One region of the Streptomyces sp. NPDC006309 genome, then DNA from elsewhere that is predicted to be linked to it. Evidence: riboswitches for the same ligand, from Rfam matches in the RefSeq annotation. Region 1 holds a riboswitch; each other region holds the start of a gene.
The links. Region 1 has a riboswitch for thiamine pyrophosphate ahead of ABZ117_RS19775 (thiamine ABC transporter substrate-binding protein). Riboswitches for the same ligand answer to the same signal wherever they lie in the genome.
Positions count from the first base shown of each region.

Region 2: linked by a shared signal. The riboswitch ahead of thiO (glycine oxidase ThiO) and the one ahead of ABZ117_RS19775 (thiamine ABC transporter substrate-binding protein) in region 1 are both predicted to bind thiamine pyrophosphate.
Region 3: linked by a shared signal. The riboswitch ahead of thiC (phosphomethylpyrimidine synthase ThiC) and the one ahead of ABZ117_RS19775 (thiamine ABC transporter substrate-binding protein) in region 1 are both predicted to bind thiamine pyrophosphate.

Region 1 is NZ_JBEXRO010000014.1:115,845-121,388, reverse strand. It holds gene ABZ117_RS19795 (cytochrome P450) at 1-1,151, shown strand, start outside; gene ABZ117_RS19790 (hypothetical protein) at 1,199-1,519, opposite strand; gene ABZ117_RS19785 (hypothetical protein) at 1,523-1,825, opposite strand; gene rlmN (23S rRNA (adenine(2503)-C(2))-methyltransferase RlmN) at 2,134-3,240, shown strand; TPP riboswitch at 3,264-3,371, shown strand; gene ABZ117_RS19775 (thiamine ABC transporter substrate-binding protein) at 3,453-4,535, shown strand; gene ABZ117_RS19770 (iron ABC transporter permease) at 4,574-5,544, shown strand, end outside.
Region 2 is NZ_JBEXRO010000009.1:44,032-49,575, forward strand. It holds gene ABZ117_RS14665 (thiazole synthase) at 67-861, opposite strand; gene thiS (sulfur carrier protein ThiS) at 865-1,077, opposite strand; gene thiO (glycine oxidase ThiO) at 1,074-2,243, opposite strand; TPP riboswitch at 2,241-2,352, opposite strand; gene ABZ117_RS14680 (hypothetical protein) at 2,406-2,756, shown strand; gene ABZ117_RS14685 (FAD-dependent oxidoreductase) at 2,789-4,036, shown strand; gene ABZ117_RS14690 (Rv2175c family DNA-binding protein) at 4,147-4,512, shown strand; gene thiE (thiamine phosphate synthase) at 4,601-5,251, shown strand; gene metF (methylenetetrahydrofolate reductase [NAD(P)H]) at 5,413-5,544, shown strand, end outside.
Region 3 is NZ_JBEXRO010000005.1:229,721-235,264, forward strand. It holds gene ABZ117_RS10135 (IclR family transcriptional regulator C-terminal domain-containing protein) at 1-672, shown strand, start outside; gene ABZ117_RS10140 (SsgA family sporulation/cell division regulator) at 772-1,209, shown strand; gene ABZ117_RS10145 (YibE/F family protein) at 1,314-2,759, opposite strand; TPP riboswitch at 2,831-3,007, shown strand; gene thiC (phosphomethylpyrimidine synthase ThiC) at 3,000-4,784, shown strand; gene ABZ117_RS10155 (hypothetical protein) at 4,887-5,544, opposite strand, start outside.

The DNA of each region.
Region 1 (5,544 bases):
ACCCCGACCCGTTCCTGGACGAGGTGCTGCGCGAGGAGCCCGTCACCCGGATCAGGCTGCCGTACGGGGAGGGCCACGCCTGGCTGGCCACCCGGTACGAGGACATCCGCTTCGTCACCTCCGACCCGCGCTTCTCCCGGGAACAGGTCGTCGGCCGCGACGTCACCAGCATGCGCCCGGAGCCGGTTGCCTCGCAGACGGCGGGCCTGCAATACATCGACCCGCCCCGCCACAACCGGCTGCGCCGGGTCGTCGCCCGCGCGTTCACCGGCCGGAGCATGCAGCGGCTGCGCCCGCTGGCCGAGCGCCGGGCCGCCGAGCTGCTCGACGGGATGGAACGCGCCGGCGCACCGGCCGACCTGATGGAGCACCTGCACGGCCCCTTCCCGATCGCCGTGATCCGCGACTTCCTCGGCGTGGAGGAGAAGGACTGGCACCGCTGGGCGGAGACGGGCGAGGCACTGCTGTCCGCGGGCGCCGAGTCCAAGGAGCGCGCCGCACAGGTGGCCCGGACCAACCGCGCCCGCATCGCCGAACTGCTCCGGCACCGCCGTGCGGAGCCCCGCGAGGACCTCGCCGGGGTGCTGGCCCAGGCCGTCACGGCGGGTGAGATCACCGACGACGAGGCGATCTCCCTCGCCACCGCCGTCCAGGTCAGCGGCGGCCACGCCGTCCGCAACAACAGCGGCTCGATGATGTACGCGCTGCTCACCCACCCCGGGCACCTGAACCGGCTGCGCCGCGAGCCCGAGCTGCTGCCCCGGGCCGTGGACGAGCTGTTCCGCTACGTCCCGCACCGCAACGGCGTCGGCATCCCCCGGATCGCCGTGGAGGACGTCACCGTCGGCGGCCAGTTGATCCGGGCCGGTGAGGTCGTCTACAACGCGTACGTCGCCGCCAACCGCGACCCCGAGGTGTTCCCCGACCCCGACGCCCTGGACTTCGACCGCGAGAACCGGGCCCACCTGGCGTTCGGCCACGGCCCGCACCACTGCCTGGCCGCCGTCATGGCCCGCATGGAGGCCGAGGTGGTGATCGGCGCCGTTCTCACCCGCTTCCCCGGCATCCGGCTGGCGGTGCCCCCACAGGAGGTCGAGTTCCAGCGCCAGGGCCTGATCCGCGGCCCGAGGACCCTGCCCGTGACCTGGTGAGAGGCGAGATCCCCCTCTGTGCCGGGACCCGGGCGTGGGCGTCACTGCTAGAGGTGCGGACCGATCAGCAGCACGGTGATCACGGACACCTCGTTGCCCTGCTCGTCCTTCTCGTTCGGGCCGTACATCCAGTAGACGCGCCAGGCTGACGCCGTCTGGTTCTCCACGTAGGAGTCCCAGACCTTCTCGCTCGGCAGATTCGGGAAGTGCTCGTACTGGTGGGAACGCAAGCCCGGATATCTCGGGTCGATCTGGAGGCGTCCGAGGGTGCGATGAACCTTCTTCAGCTTCGAGGCGGTGGCGTTGCCGCCCGCCGTCAACCGGTCGAGCGTGGCTTCAGCGTCGTCGGAAAAGCGAAGGGTGAACAAAGGTCAGTCCTCGGTTTCGTCCTCCGCGAGGTACTGGCTGAAGTCGCCGAGGTCCTTGGTCTTCCCTTCCTTGGCCTGCTGCACTCCGCGGCGAACGCGATCGGCTACCTCGTGGTCTGTCCAGACCAGTAGTTCGCGCTCGGGGATGGAGACGACAGGGGTCAGCAAGAGCACACCGTCGGGGTCGGCCTCCACCCGGTAGCGCCGGCCCGGCTTGGCTCCGGCGCGTCCGAGGGAGACGCGTCCTCGGGCGTCGACTTCGGTCTCTGCTATGGCTTCGAACTCCTCGCGCGCATTGGTCCTCATGGCTGCACTCCTTGGTGGTCCGACGTCTCGGCGTTGGTCGGTCAACACCGCGGGAGGGCGCCGAGTCCAGGCGGGATCGCGGTATCCCCAGCCTAACCGAGGTGGGGCAAGTGGGCAATGCCCACTTGCCCCACCGACAGGTGCACGGACCCCCGGCTGCGCCGCCCGCGCCGGACGGCCGCCCGCGTTGTCCGTACCGCCCGCCGGCCGTCCGGCCGCTGAGCGACGACCGGCGAACAGCACGAAGGGCACTCGTAGCGGGCGACGGCCCCAGGTCACCCGATTGGATCTGCGACACTGGTAGAGCCATGCCTAAGCCCGGAGAACTCACCTTTGTCGCGCCGCGCGGAGCCAAGAAGCCGCCGCGGCATCTCGCCGACCTCACGCCCGCCGAGCGCAAGGACGCGGTGGCCGAGATCGGTGAGAAGCCGTTCCGTGCCAAGCAGCTCGCGCAGCACTACTTCGCGCGGTACGCGCACGACCCCGCGCAGTGGACCGACATCCCCGCCGGGTCGCGCGGGAAGCTGCAAGAAGCGCTGCTGCCGGAGCTGATGACGGTCGTCCGGCATCTGTCGACCGACCAGGGGACCACGCGCAAGACGCTGTGGCGGCTGTTCGACGGCACGCTGGTCGAGTCCGTGCTGATGCGGTACCCGGACCGGGTCACCATGTGCATCAGCTCCCAGGCCGGATGCGGGATGAACTGCCCGTTCTGCGCCACCGGGCAGGCCGGTCTGGACCGGAACCTGTCCACCGCCGAGATCGTGCACCAGATCGTGGACGGGATGCGGGCGCTGCGGGACGGGGAGGTGCCGGGCGGACCGGCGCGGCTGTCCAACATCGTCTTCATGGGCATGGGCGAGCCCCTCGCCAACTACAAGCGGGTCGTCGGCGCCATCCGGGCGCTCACCGACCCGGCCCCGGACGGGCTGGGACTGTCCCAGCGCGGGATCACCGTCTCGACCGTCGGACTGGTGCCGGCCATCCACCGGTTCTCCGACGAGGGCTTCAAGTGCCGGCTCGCGATCTCCCTGCACGCCCCCGATGACGAACTGCGCGACACCCTCGTCCCCGTGAACACGCGGTGGAAGGTGCGCGAGGTGCTGGACGCCGGTTTCGAGTACACCGAGAGGTCGGGCCGCCGGCTGTCGATCGAGTACGCGCTGATCCGGGACATCAACGACCAGGCCTGGCGCGGTGACCGGCTCGGCCGGCTGCTCCGGGGCAAGCCCGTGCACGTCAACCTCATCCCGCTCAACCCGACCCCGGGTTCGAAGTGGACGGCCTCCCGGCCGGAGGACGAGAAGGCGTTCGTGGAGGCCATCGCCGCGCACGGCGTGCCGGTGACCGTCCGGGACACCCGTGGACAGGAGATCGACGGGGCCTGCGGTCAGCTCGCGGCCACCGAGCGGTAATCTGACCACGTCCACATATCTTCATATTCCGACAGGGGAGCGCCACAGCGCTGAGAGTGCGGCAACCGGGCCGCAGACCCTCTGAACCTCGCCCAGGTCATTCTGGGTAGGAAGTTCGGTCACCACTCAAGCTGTTGCGCCCTGCCCGGCCTCCCTCGCGGAGGCCCGGGCAGGGCCGCGTCTCTTCCTGGCCCACCCCAGGAGGACATCCAGTGCACAACAAGACCCTCGTGGCCGTGGCGGCGGGGCTAGGTCTCCTCGCCCTGCCCGCGCTGACCGGGTGCGGGTCGTCGGACACCGGGAAGCCCACGGACTCCAGGACCGTCACCCTCGTCAGCCACGACTCGTGGAGCGTCTCGAAGAACGTCCTGAAGGACTTCGAGAAGCGGTCCGGGTACCAGGTCAAGGTCCTCAAGGACGGCGACGCCGGCCAGGCCGTCAACAAGGCGATCCTCACCAAGGACAACCCGCAGGGCGACGTCCTCTTCGGCGTCGACAACACCCTGCTGTCCCGCGCCCTGGACAACGGGCTGTTCCAGCCGTATCAGGCCAAGGGATCCGGCACGGTCCTGCCGCAGTACCAGGTCGACCGGACGAGGCACCGCGTCACGCCCGTCGACACCGGCGACATCTGCGTCAACTACGACAAGGCCTACTTCAGCGCGCACCGGCTGACCCCGCCGCGGTCCTTCGCCGACCTCGCCGATCCTCGCTACAAGAACCTGCTCGTCACCGAGAACGCGGCCACCTCCTCACCGGGCCTCGGCTTCCTCCTCGGCAGCGCCGCACAGTTCGGCGACGCGGGCTGGCAGGACTACTGGAAGAAGCTCAAGGCCAACGGCGTCAAGGTCGTCGACGGCTGGGAGCAGGCCTACGACCAGGAGTTCTCCGGCTCCACCCAGGGCCGCAAGGCCGGCGGCGACCGCCCGCTCGTGGTGTCGTACGCCTCCTCCCCGCCCGCCGAGGTGATCTACGCCAAGAAGCGGCCCGCCACCGCCCCGACCGGTGTGGCGAGCGGCACCTGCTTCCGGCAGACCGAGTACGCGGGGCTCCTGAGCAACGCCCGCAACCCCAAGGGCGGCAAGGCGTTCCTCGACTTCCTGCTCAGCAAGGAGTTCCAGGAGGACATGCCGCTGAACATGTTCGTCTACCCCGTGCGCGAGGCCGCCCAGGTGCCGCCGGACTTCCTGAAGTACGGCCCCCAGGCCAAGGACCCGCAGACCATGGCCCCGGACCGGATCGCCGCCAACCGCGACCAGTGGGTCAAGACGTGGACGTCACTCGTACTGAGGTAGCCCGGACCCGGCGGGGGAGCGCGGCGCGGTTCGGGCTGATGGCCCTGCCCGTCGCGTTCTTCGCGCTGTTCTTCGCCTGGCCCGTGGCCGCGATCGTCGCGCGCGGCCTGAAGGCGGACGGCGGCTGGCGGCTCGGACGGATCGCGGACGTCGTCACGCAGCCCGACATCCGGCACGTGCTGTGGTTCACCACCTGGCAGGCGCTGGCCTCCACCGCGCTCACCCTGCTGCTCGCGCTGCCCGCCGCCTACGTCTTCGCCCGCCTGCGCTTCCCGGGCAAGCAACTGCTGCGGGCCGTGGTCACCGTCCCGTTCGTGCTCCCGACCGTCGTCGCCGGCAGCGCCTTCCTGGCCCTGCTCGGGCACAACGGGCTGCTCGACCAGTTGTGGGGCGTACGGCTCGACACCACCGTGTGGGCGATCCTGCTGGCCCACGTCTTCTTCAACTACGCGGTCGTCGTCCGCACCGTCGGCGGTCTGTGGGCCCAGCTCGACCCACGCCAGGAGGAGGCCGCCCGCCTGCTGGGCGCCTCCCCGGCGAAGGCCTGGCGGCAGGTCACCCTGCCCGCGCTCGCGCCCGCCGTGGCCGCCGCCGCGCTGATGGTGTTCCTGTTCACCTTCACCTCCTTCGGCGTGGTGCAGATCCTCGGCGGCCCCACCTTCTCCACCCTGGAGGTGGAGATCTACCGGCAGACCTCCGAGGTCTTCGACCTGTCCACGGCCGCCGTCCTCACCCTCGTGCAGTTCGTCGCCGTCGGCGCGATCCTCGCCGTGCACGCCCGGACCGTACGGCGGCGGGAGACCGCCCTGCGCCTGGTCGACCCGAAGGTGACCGCCCGCCCGCCGCGCGGCGGCGGCCAGTGGGCGCTGCTCGCCGGGGTCCTCCTGACGATCGCCCTGCTCCTGGTGCTGCCGCTCGCCGTGCTCGTCCGGCGCTCCCTCGACGCCCCCGGTCTCGGCTACTACCGGGCCCTGACCGACTCCGACGGCGGTACGTTCCTGGTGGCGCC
Region 2 (5,544 bases), on a different contig from region 1:
CCGGCGGGAGGCGAGGGCCGGCCGGAGCCGGCCCCCGCTCCGTGCGCAAGGGCCTGGAGGGCGCGCCTAGAAGGCGGGCCGTTCCGGGTCCAGGCGGGCGAGGCCCGCGGCCGGGGAGGAGGCCTGCGCGAAGTGGCGCCGCGGGATCCGCCCGGCCCGCCGGGCCAGCCGCCCCGCCTCCACGGCGTGCCTCATGGCCGCGGCCATCAGCTCCGGCTCCTGCGCCCGCGTCACCGCGGACGCCAGCATCACCCCGGCACAGCCCAGCTCCATCGCGAGGGCCGCGTCGGACGCCGTACCGGCCCCCGCGTCCAGGATCACCGGCACGCGCGCGTGCTCCACGATCAGCTGGAAGTTGTGCGGGTTGCGGATACCGAGACCGGACCCGATCGGCGAGCCCAGCGGCATCACCGCCGCACAGCCGGCGTCCTCCAGCTTCCGCGCGAGGACGGGGTCGTCGTTGGTGTACGGCAGCACCGTGAACCCCTCGTCGACCAGCGTCTCCGCGGCGTCCAGCGTCTCCACCGGGTCCGGCAGCAGCGTCCGCTCGTCGGCGATGACCTCCAGCTTGATCAGGTCCGTGCCCAGCGCCTCCCGGGCCAGCCGGGCGGTCAGCACGGCCTCGCCGGCGGTGAAACAGCCCGCCGTGTTCGGCAGCACCCGGATGCCGAGCCGCTCCAGCACGGACAGCACCGAGCCGTGCACGCCGAGGTCCACCCGGCGCATCGCGACCGTGGTCAGCTCCGTGCCGGAGGCGATGAGCGAGCGCTCCAGCACGTCCAGACTGGGCGCCCCTCCCGTGCCCATGATCAGCCGGGAGGAGAGGGTCAGCCCACCGAGGACCAGGGGATCGTCGGCCATGACTCAGCCTCCCTGCACGGCGGTGAGGACCTCGACGCGGTCGCCCTCGGCGAGGGCGGTCGCCGCCCACCGTGCGCGCGGGACGACGGTCTCGTTGACGGCGGCGGCCACCCCGCGCGGCGCCGCGGTGAGGGACCCCACCAGGGCGTCCAGCGCGGTGCCCGCGACGATGCGGCGGGGTTCGCCGTTGACGGAGATGGTGACGGAAACGTTCATGCGGGCTGCTCCAGCTGTTCCACGGGTGCGGCGCCGAACCGCCGCGGGGTGAACGGACGTGCCTCCGGAGGAAGGGTCCCGGTGACCAGGGTGTGCGCCAGCACGTCCCCGGTGACCGGCGTGAGCAGCACCCCGTTGCGGTGGTGCCCGGTGGCCAGCAGCAGCCCGTCCAGGCCGGACGGGCCGAGCAGCGGCGCGTTGTCGGGGGAGGCGGGCCGCAGCCCGGCCCGGGTCTCGGTGAGCGGCAGCTCGGTGATGCCGGGCACCAGCTCGTGGGCGTCGCGCAGCAGCTCGTACACGCCGCCGGCCGTGACCGTCGTGTCCCAGCCCTGCTCCTCGCTGGTGGCGCCGACGACCAGCTCGCCGTTCTCCCGGGGCACCAGGTAGACCTGGCTGCCGCGGACCACCGCCCGCACCGTACGGCTCAGGAACGGCGCGAACCGGCGCGGCACGGTCAGCCGCAGCACCTGCCCCTTGACCGGCCGGACCGGGGGACGCAGCTCCTCCGGCAGGCCCGCGAGCCGCCCGCTCAGGCTCCCGGCCGCGAGCACCACCTGACCTGCGCTCAGCCCGGTCCCGTCGGCCGTGGTGACCCCGGTGGCCCGGCCCCCCGCGACGTCCAGCCGCTCGGTCCACGCGCGGTGGAACACCACGCCGGCCCGCTCGCACGCCGCCATCAGGGCCGCCGACAGCCGCCGCGGGTCGACCTGGTGGTCGCCGTCGACCCGCAGGCCGCCGCGCACCCCGGGCGCCAGCATCGGCTCCAGGCGGCGGCACTCCCGCCCGGACAGCCACTCGGAGGCGAGCCCCGATCGCTGCTGCAAGGAGTGCAGGTCCCGCAGGTGCGCGCGGTCGTCGGCGTTGAGCGCGACGGCGAGGGTGCCGCAGCGGCGGTAACCGGGGTCGTGGCCGGTCAGCTCGGACAGCTCGGCCACGAACTCGGGGTAGCGGCGGGCCGACTCCAGGTTGAGGGCGAGCAGCGTCTCCTCGCCGTAGTGCAGTTCGGTGACCGCGGCCAGCATCCCGGCCGCGACCCGGGCGGCCCCGCCACCCGGCTCGGGGTCCACCACGGCCGTGGCCAGACCGCGTTGCGCGGCCCGCCAGGCCGTGACCAGGCCGATGATCCCGCCCCCGATGACGAGGACGTCGGACGTACGTGACGACATGGGCGTCCAGCCCCTCCCTTCGCCGGCATGACCCGGATCAGGTTCGTACGGTCGGAGGCCGCCAGCCTCCCTCTCAGCCCGGTGCGTCCGGGCTCCCGCGAGTGCTTGTACGGTGGCCACCCTAGCCCGCCCCGCTCACCACGCGTAAGGGAGTCCTCCGCCATGTCCCGCTCGCTCGACGGACTGCATTTCGCCCCCGTGGCGGACCAGGCCCCAGGTCAGGTGGGCACCCGCACCCGGTTCGCCTACCACGAGGACGACGGCGCGATCTGGGCCGGGTACGCGGGCGGCGACGTCGTACGGGGCCACCTGGTCGGCACCCGCGAGGGCGACCGGCTGGACTTCCGCTACGTGCAGCTGAGGACCGACGGGACGACCGCCTCCGGGCACTGCGTGTCCACGGTCGTGGAACTGCCCGACGGGCGGCTGCGGCTGGAGGAGGCCTGGGAGTGGGAGTCCCGGCCGGGCTCCGGCACCAGCGTTGTGGAACAGGTCACCGAGCACGCCCCCTGACTGACGGAACGTCACCTGACTAAGGTGATCGGGTGAGCGAGCAGACAGCGCAAGAGGGCACGTCGCAAGGACCCCGCGTGGTCGTCGTCGGCGCGGGCATGGCCGGGGTCCAGACCGCGGTCGCCCTGCGGGAACAGGGCTTCCGGGGGACGGTGACCGTCATCGGGGCCGAGGCCCACCAGCCCTACGACCGGCCGCCGCTGTCGAAGGCCGTCCTGCTCGGCAAGGCCGAGGGATCCGCCTTCGACGTGGACTTCGAGGCCCTCGGCGTCGAGCTGCGCCTCGGCTGCGAGGTGCGCGGCCTGCGCCCCGCCGACCACGAACTGGACACCGGGACCGGCCCGGTGCCCTACGACGTCCTGGTCCTCGCCACCGGCGCCGAACCGGTCACCCTGCCCGGCACCGAGGACCTGCCCGGCGTACACCTGCTGCGCACCCTGGACGACGCCGAACGGCTGCGGCCCGTCCTCGCCCGGCAGCACGACGTCGTGGTCGTCGGCGCCGGCTGGATCGGCGCCGAGTTCGCCACCGCCGCCCGCGAGGCGGGCTGCGGGGTGACCGTCGTCGAGGCCGCGGACCGGCCGCTCGCCGGCGCCCTGCCCGCCGAGGTCGCCGCCCCCATGGCCGCCTGGTACGCCGACGCCGGCGTGGAACTGCGCACGCACGCGCGCGTGGAGCGCGTCGAGCCCGGCGCGGTGCTGCTCGCCGACGGCACACGGCTGCCCGCCGGCGCCGTCGTCGTCGGCATCGGCGCCCGCCCCGCCACCGCCTGGCTGGCCGGCTCCGGCATCGAGCTGGGCGCGCACGGCGAGATCATCGCCGACGCCCGCCTGCGCACCTCCCTGCCGGATGTGTACGCCGTCGGCGACTGCGCCTCGTTCCCGTCGGCCCGCTACGGCGAACGGCTGCTCGTCCACCACTGGGACAACGCCCTCCAGGGCCCGCGCACGGTCGCCGCGAACATCCTCGCCGCCGACCACCTCGGCGACACCCCGCAGACCTACGACCCGGTGCCGTACTTCTGGTCCGAGCAGTTCGGCCGGTTCGTGCAGCACGCCGGCCACCACGCCGCCGCCGACCGCCTGGTCTGGCGCGGCGACCCGGCGGGACCGGCCTGGACGGTGTGCTGGCTGCGCGAGGACCGGCTGGTGGCCCTGCTGGCGGTCGGCCGCCCCCGGGACCTGGCGCAGGGACGACGGCTGATCGAGGCGGGCCGGCGCATGGACGTCCGGGCACTGGCCGACCCGAGCCGCCCCCTGAAGGACGCCGGCACCGACTAGCCGGCCGCGCCCTTCGGGGCACGTCGGCGGCGGCCGGCCGGCCCCGGCACATCGTCCCAGGTGGACCCACCTGGCTTCCGACTGTCAGTGGGGGATGGCAGGCTTGTCCTGTGACCGAGATTGACGCAAAGATCGAAGCTCTCGTCCCCGCCTGGCTCACCCTGCCCGATATCGCCGAGATGTTCGGTATCGAGGTGACGCGTGTGCGGCAGCTGGTCAAGGACGGCCAGCTCATCGCCGTACGCCGAGGTGAGAACAGGGCGCTGTACGTCCCCGCCGCCTTCATCGACGAGGACAAGATCGTCAAGGGCCTGACCGGGACCCTGACGCTCCTGCGGGACGACGGCTTCACCGATGAAGAGATGATCGAGTGGCTCTTCACCCCCGACCCGACCCTGCCCGGCACCCCCGCGCAGGCCCTGAGCGAGAATCGCGGCACGGAGGTGAAGCGCCGCGCCCAGGCGCTCGCCGTCTGAGGCGGCCCGCACCAGGGGCCGGCGTGCGGGCCCCGCGCCCGCACGCCACCCGCACCGTCAGACACACCGACCACGGGGGGACCCACGCATGTCCGACACCGCCCGCGCCGCGCTCGCCGACGCCCGGCTGTACCTGTGCACGGACGCCCGTAAGCGCCAGGGCGACCTGCCGGAGTTCCTGGACGCGGTGCTGGCCGGCGGTGTCGACATCGTGCAGCTGCGCGACAAGGGCATGGAGGCGGCCGAGGAGCTGGAACACCTCCGGGTGCTCGCCGACGCCTGCGCCCGGCACGGCAAGCTCCTCGCGGTCAACGACCGCGCGGACGTCGCCCACGCCGCCCGCGCCGACGTGCTGCACCTCGGGCAGGGCGACCTGCCGGTCCCGGCCGCCCGCGCCATCCTCGGCGACGACGTGCTGATCGGCCGCTCCACGCACTCCGGGGCCGAGGCCACCGCTGCCGCCGCCCAGCAGGGCGTGGACTACTTCTGCACCGGCCCCTGCTGGCCCACCCCCACCAAGCCCGGCCGGCACGCCCCCGGCCTCGACCTGGTCCGCCACACGGCGGCCCTCGGCACCGACCGCCCCTGGTTCGCCATCGGCGGCATCGACCTCGGCAACCTGGACGAGGTGCTGGACGCGGGCGCCCGCCGGGTCGTCGTGGTCCGGGCCCTCACCGAGGCCGGCGACCCGGGCGCCGCGGCGGCCGAGTTCGCGAAGCGGCTGCGCGAGACCCGGTAGGGCGAGACCCGGTGGCGCGGGGTCCGGTGGCGCGGGGTCCGGTGGCGGCCGGCCGGTCCCGGCCGGCGTCCGCTGTCCACCTGCTGGACAGAAAGCAGATAATTCAGGCGAATATCCCCTGACCGGTTGGGGGACCGCCCACCCCTGGTTAACCTGCGGGTATGGCCCTCGGAACCGCGTCCACCAGGACTGATCGCGCACGTACCGTGCGTGACATGCTCGCCACCGGCAAGACGGTCTACTCGTTCGAGTTCTCGGCGCCGAAAACCCCCAAGGGCGAGCGGAACCTGTGG
Region 3 (5,544 bases), on a different contig from region 1:
CCCGCCAAGCAGCTCGCCCGGGAGACGGGCCTGGCGCTGCCCACGACGTACCACCTGCTGCGCACCCTTGTGCACGAGGGCTACCTGTACCGCGAGAAGGGGCTGTTCTTCCTCGGTGACGCCGCCGCGCGGCTCGCGAGCAGCGGAGCACAGCAGAAACGTCGCAGCTCGGTGGCGGACATGCTCGCGCACTGGCGTGATTCGATCGGTGTACCGGTGTACTACGCGATGTACCGGGACGGCGAGATCGACGTGATGTGCGTCTCCGACTCGCGCGAGGCACCCGCGGTCGAGGAGTGGGCCGACTTCCGTGAGACCGGCCACGCCCATGCCATCGGACAGTGCCTGCTGTCCCAGCTGGACGAGGACGCCCGGCGCGACCACCTCGCCCACTACCCGGCCGAACCCCTCACGCCCTACACCGTGCGGGACCACGGCGCGCTGCTGCGGCGACTGGCCCGCACCCGGCGCATGGAACTGACGGTGGAGCGTCAGGAGTACGCGCTCGGGACGGTCTGCGCGGCGGTCCCCATCACGGTCGGCACGACCGCGGCCACCATGGCCATCTCCCTGCCCGTCCAGCGGGCCGACCGGCTGCTGCCCGCCGCCCGCCGGCTCCAGGCGGAGATCGGGCGGCACGTCGGCTCGCTCACGCTCTCTATCAGCATGTGAAAACTTACTCCTTGTGATCTATTGCGTACTTTCAGCAAGATTTGACCATGGCTAGAGGGATCAATCCCGGCCAGTCGATGTCATATGACGGGGTAGGCGATGCGCGAGTCCGTACAGGCAGAAGTCATGATGAGCTTTCTCGTGTCGGAGGAGCTCTCCTTCCGCATCCCGGTGGAGCTGCGCTACGAGACCTGTGATCCGTACGCGGTGCGGCTCACCTTTCACCTGCCCGGTGACGCCCCGGTGACCTGGGCCTTCGGGCGCGAGCTGTTGATCGACGGGGTCGGGCGGCCCTGCGGGGAGGGTGATGTGCGCATCGCTCCAGCCGATTCCGAGGTGCTGGGCGAAGTGCTGATCCGGCTTCAGGTGGGCGGGGACCAGGCGCTGTTCCGTTCGTCGGCGCCGCCGCTGGTGGCCTTCCTCGACCGGACGGACAAGCTCGTGCCGCTCGGTCAGGAGGGTGCGCTGGCGGACTTCGACGCTCATCTCGACGAGGCGCTGGACCGCATCCTGGCCGAGGAACAGAGCGCCGGCTGAAGCGTCACGATACGAGGCACCGACGCACCGTCATCTCGTCCGCCTCCGTGCAGGAACGCTTCTGCACCCGGTGGACGGCACCACCGCCCCACCCCACGTCGCGTTCACCGCTTCCGGCGCCGGCCCCGGCCGCCGCGCGCCGGTGCGGGACGCCCCCCGGCAGGCACCGGGTCAGCCGCTCCCGACCGGTCGGCCGAGACCACCAGCGCGGCCAGCGCGGTGGTGACCGGCACCGAGGCGACCAGGCCGATCGAGCCCACCAGCGTGCGCACGATCTCCTCGGCCACCAGTTCGCTGTCCGCCACGGTCCCCACGCTGCTCTGCGCGATCGAGAACAGCAGCAGCAGCGGCAGCGCGGCGCCGGCGTAGGCGAGCACCAGCGTGTTGACCACGGAGGCGATGTGATCTCGGCCGATCCGGATGGCCGCCCGGTACAGCCCCCGCCAGCCCATCGCCGGGTTCGCCTCGTGCAGTTCCCAGACCGCCGACGTCTGCGTCACCGTCACGTCGTCCAGGACGCCGAGCGAGCCGATGATGACGCCGGCCAGCAGCAGACCGCTCATGTCGATCGACGGATACAGGCCGTGGATCAGACCGGTGTTGTCGTCCGTGTTGCCGGTCAGCGCGGACCAGCCGATGAACAGCGAGCCGAGCAGGCCGATCAGCGACAGGGAGATCAGCGTGCCGAGCACCGCCACCGACGTGCGGGCGGACAGGCCATGGCACATGTACAGCGCGATCAGCATGATGGCGCTCGCTCCCACCACGGCCACGACCAGCGGATCGGAGCCCTGGAGGATGGCGGGCAGGATGAACAGGGTCAGCACGAGGAAGCTCACCGCCAGGGCGACCAGAGCCATGAGACCGCGCAGCCGGCCGACCACGACGACGGCCACGGCGAAGATCCCCGCGAGCAACGCCATGGGGAACGTCCGGTTCACATCGGTCACCGAGTACTGGAGGTTCTTCGGTGCCGAAGGCTCGTAGGCGACGACGACCTTCTCGTCCCGGTGCAACTGCCGAGTCTGGTCCGGCTGCACGATCTCGGTGAACGTACGGCCTGTGTCCTCGCCGGTGTCGACGCGGACGGTCGCCTTCTTGCAGGTTTTGCCGCCCGCCTGCTTCGCGGGGGCGCCGCCGGTGGCGGAGGGGGCGCCGGCCGGGGCGCCGCCCGACGCGTTCACCGACGCGCAGCTGACCTCGGTGACCCGGATGACCGTGGCCTGCTGGGTCTGCCGGTCGAAACCGACGCCGGTGCGCGAGTGGGGCGGGGCTCCGCCGGGCCAGAGCACCGCGAGGCCGACGACGACCGCCACGGTGAAGGGGATCAGGATCGCCGCGATCACCTTCCGCAAGTGCTGGGAGACCGGCGCGGCCGGGCCGTGGCCGTGCGCGTGACCGTGGTGGCCGCCTTCCCTGGCTCCGTGGTCGTGCGCGGGACCGTGATGCCCGCCCGCACCGGTTCCGTGGCCGTGCGCGTTGCCCTGTCCCGGGCCGTCTCGGCTGGGCGGATCGGGCGGCTGGTGGGGGTACTGCTCCATCCTGGTCACCGCCCGATCATCGCAAGAACGGTGGGGGCCCACTGTTCACCGCGCCCCCCATGCCGCTAGCGTGGAGACACCTTTGCACACGCGGGAGCTCGGAGCACCGGGCTGAGAGGGCGCTGACCTCCGTAGACGCGATGTTTCACGTGGAACCAACAGGTCCCACGCAGGACATCGGCACACGGGAATCGCTGCGTCGACCGCCGAACCTGTTACCGGGTAATGCCGGCGTAGGGAGTAGGTCCGATGACCAACAAGGACGCACGCACGCCTGCCTCCGTTCGGGACGAGAAGTCCGACGAGGCCGGGAAGTCCATCGGCTGGCACAAGGCGTACGTCGAGGGCTCGCGCCCCGACCTGCGCGTGCCGGTCCGTCAGGTGCACCTCACCAACGGGGAGTCGGTCACGCTGTACGACACGTCGGGGCCGTACACCGATCCGCTCGCCGATACGGACGTCCGCAGGGGCCTGTCACCGCTGCGGGAGAACTGGATCATCGCCCGCGGTGACACCGAGGAGTACGCGGGCCGTCCTGTCCGTCCCGAGGACGACGGGCTCCGGCACACCTCGCCGCGCGGCGGGCTGCGCAACCTGGACGCGGTCTTCCCCGGGCGCCCGCGCCAGCCGCGGCGCGGCCGGAGCGACCGGCCGGTGACGCAGCTCGCCTATGCCCGACGAGGCGAGATCACGCCGGAGATGGAGTTCGTGGCCATCCGGGAGAACGTCTCTCCCGAGGTGGTCCGCGAGGAGATCGCGGCAGGCCGGGCCGTGCTGCCGGCCAACGTCAACCACCCGGAGATCGAGCCGATGATCATCGGCAAGCGGTTCCTGGTGAAGGTGAACGCCAACATCGGCAACTCCGCGGTGACGTCCTCCATCGAGGAGGAGGTCGAGAAGATGACCTGGGCGACCCGCTGGGGCGCCGACACGGTCATGGACCTCTCGACCGGCCGCAACATCCACACCACCCGTGAGTGGGTGCTGCGCAACTCCCCCGTCCCCATCGGCACGGTGCCGCTGTACCAGGCCCTGGAAAAGGTCGACGGCCGGGCCGAGGAACTGACCTGGGAGATCTACAAGGACACCGTCATCGAGCAGGCCGAGCAGGGCGTGGACTACATGACCGTCCACGCGGGCGTCCGGCTGCCGTACGTCCCGCTCACCGCCAACCGCAAGACGGGCATCGTGTCGCGCGGAGGTTCCATCATGGCCGCGTGGTGCCTGGCGCACCACAAGGAGTCGTTCCTGTACGAGAACTTCGAAGAGTTGTGCGAGATTCTCGCCGCCTACGACGTCACGTACTCGCTGGGCGACGGGCTCAGGCCCGGTTCGATCGCGGACGCCAACGACGAGGCGCAGTTCGCGGAACTGAGGACGCTCGGGGAACTCAACCGCGTCGCCAGGCGCTTTCAGGTACAGACGATGATCGAGGGCCCCGGGCATGTCCCGATGCACAAGATCAAGGAGAACATCGACCTTCAGCAGGAGATCTGTGATGAAGCTCCGTTCTATACGCTCGGCCCGCTCACCACGGACGTCGCGCCGGCGTACGACCACATCACCTCCGGCATCGGTGCCGCGATGATCGCTTGGTGGGGCACGGCGATGCTCTGCTACGTCACGCCCAAGGAGCACCTGGGCCTGCCCAACCGGGACGACGTCAAGACCGGTGTCATCACCTACAAGATCGCCGCGCACGCGGCAGACCTGGCCAAGGGGCACCCGGGCGCTCAGGAGTGGGACGACGCGCTGTCGGACGCCCGTTTCGAGTTCCGGTGGGAGGACCAGTTCAACCTCGCCCTGGACCCGGACACGGCACGGGAGTTCCACGACGAGACCCTGCCCGCGGAACCCGCCAAGACGGCCCACTTCTGCTCCATGTGCGGGCCGAAGTTCTGCAGCATGAAGATCTCGCAGGACATCCGGCGCGAGCACGGCGGCGACCGGGCCGAGATCGAGCAGGGCATGGCCCAGAAGTCGCAGGAGTTCGCGGCGGCGGGCAACCGGGTCTACCTGCCGGTCGCCGACTGAGAGGCGCGGTGAACGTGCCGCGCCGGCCGGGCCCTTGAGGGGACGGCCGGCGCGGTGGGCCGGAGTCGTCCGGCGCGCGGGGCCGGACTGCCGCGGGTGCGGTCAGTCGGGCTGGTGCTCCGGGCCGCCGTAGTCCGGGCTCGTGTAGTCGGGGCTGGTGAAACTGGGGCGGCCGCTCGGGGTGCCGTCGTCCCCGGGGCTGCTGAAGCCGGGACGGTCGTAGCCCAGACGCGGGATGCGGCCGGTCGTCGGGGCGGGCGGGGCCGTACGGCGCACGGCGGGCGGACCCGGTTCGGTGAGCGCCTCCCGCAGGAACGGCAGGATGCCGCGCTCCAGCAGCGCCTCCCGCCACGCCTCTCTGGCCCCGGCCAGCTCCTCGTGCGCCGCCTCCTGGGCGCGGGCCTCCGCCGAGGTGCTGTTGCGCAGGGCGGTGAGCAGCAGCCCGACGGCGGCGACGAGGATCCCGGCCGCCGTGAGAGCGCCGAACACCCAGCCGGTGGTGAGCATGGTCCGGGCGAAGGTCTGCCCGGGATCCAGCACCTTCAGGAGGTAGCCGACGAGGAGGAAGAGGACGGCCGCGCTCCCGGAGAGGAGGGGAGCTAGGACGGCGATGACGGCGACGGCGCCCGCGCCGGTGCTCTCGGCGGCCTCCCCGAGGGCGGTGGCGAGGTTCGTGGCGTCCGGATCCGGTTCCGCCGCGCCGGGGCCGCCGGCGGCGGGCTGGACGGACAAGGCCGGGTGACGCAGTTCGTCGCGGACC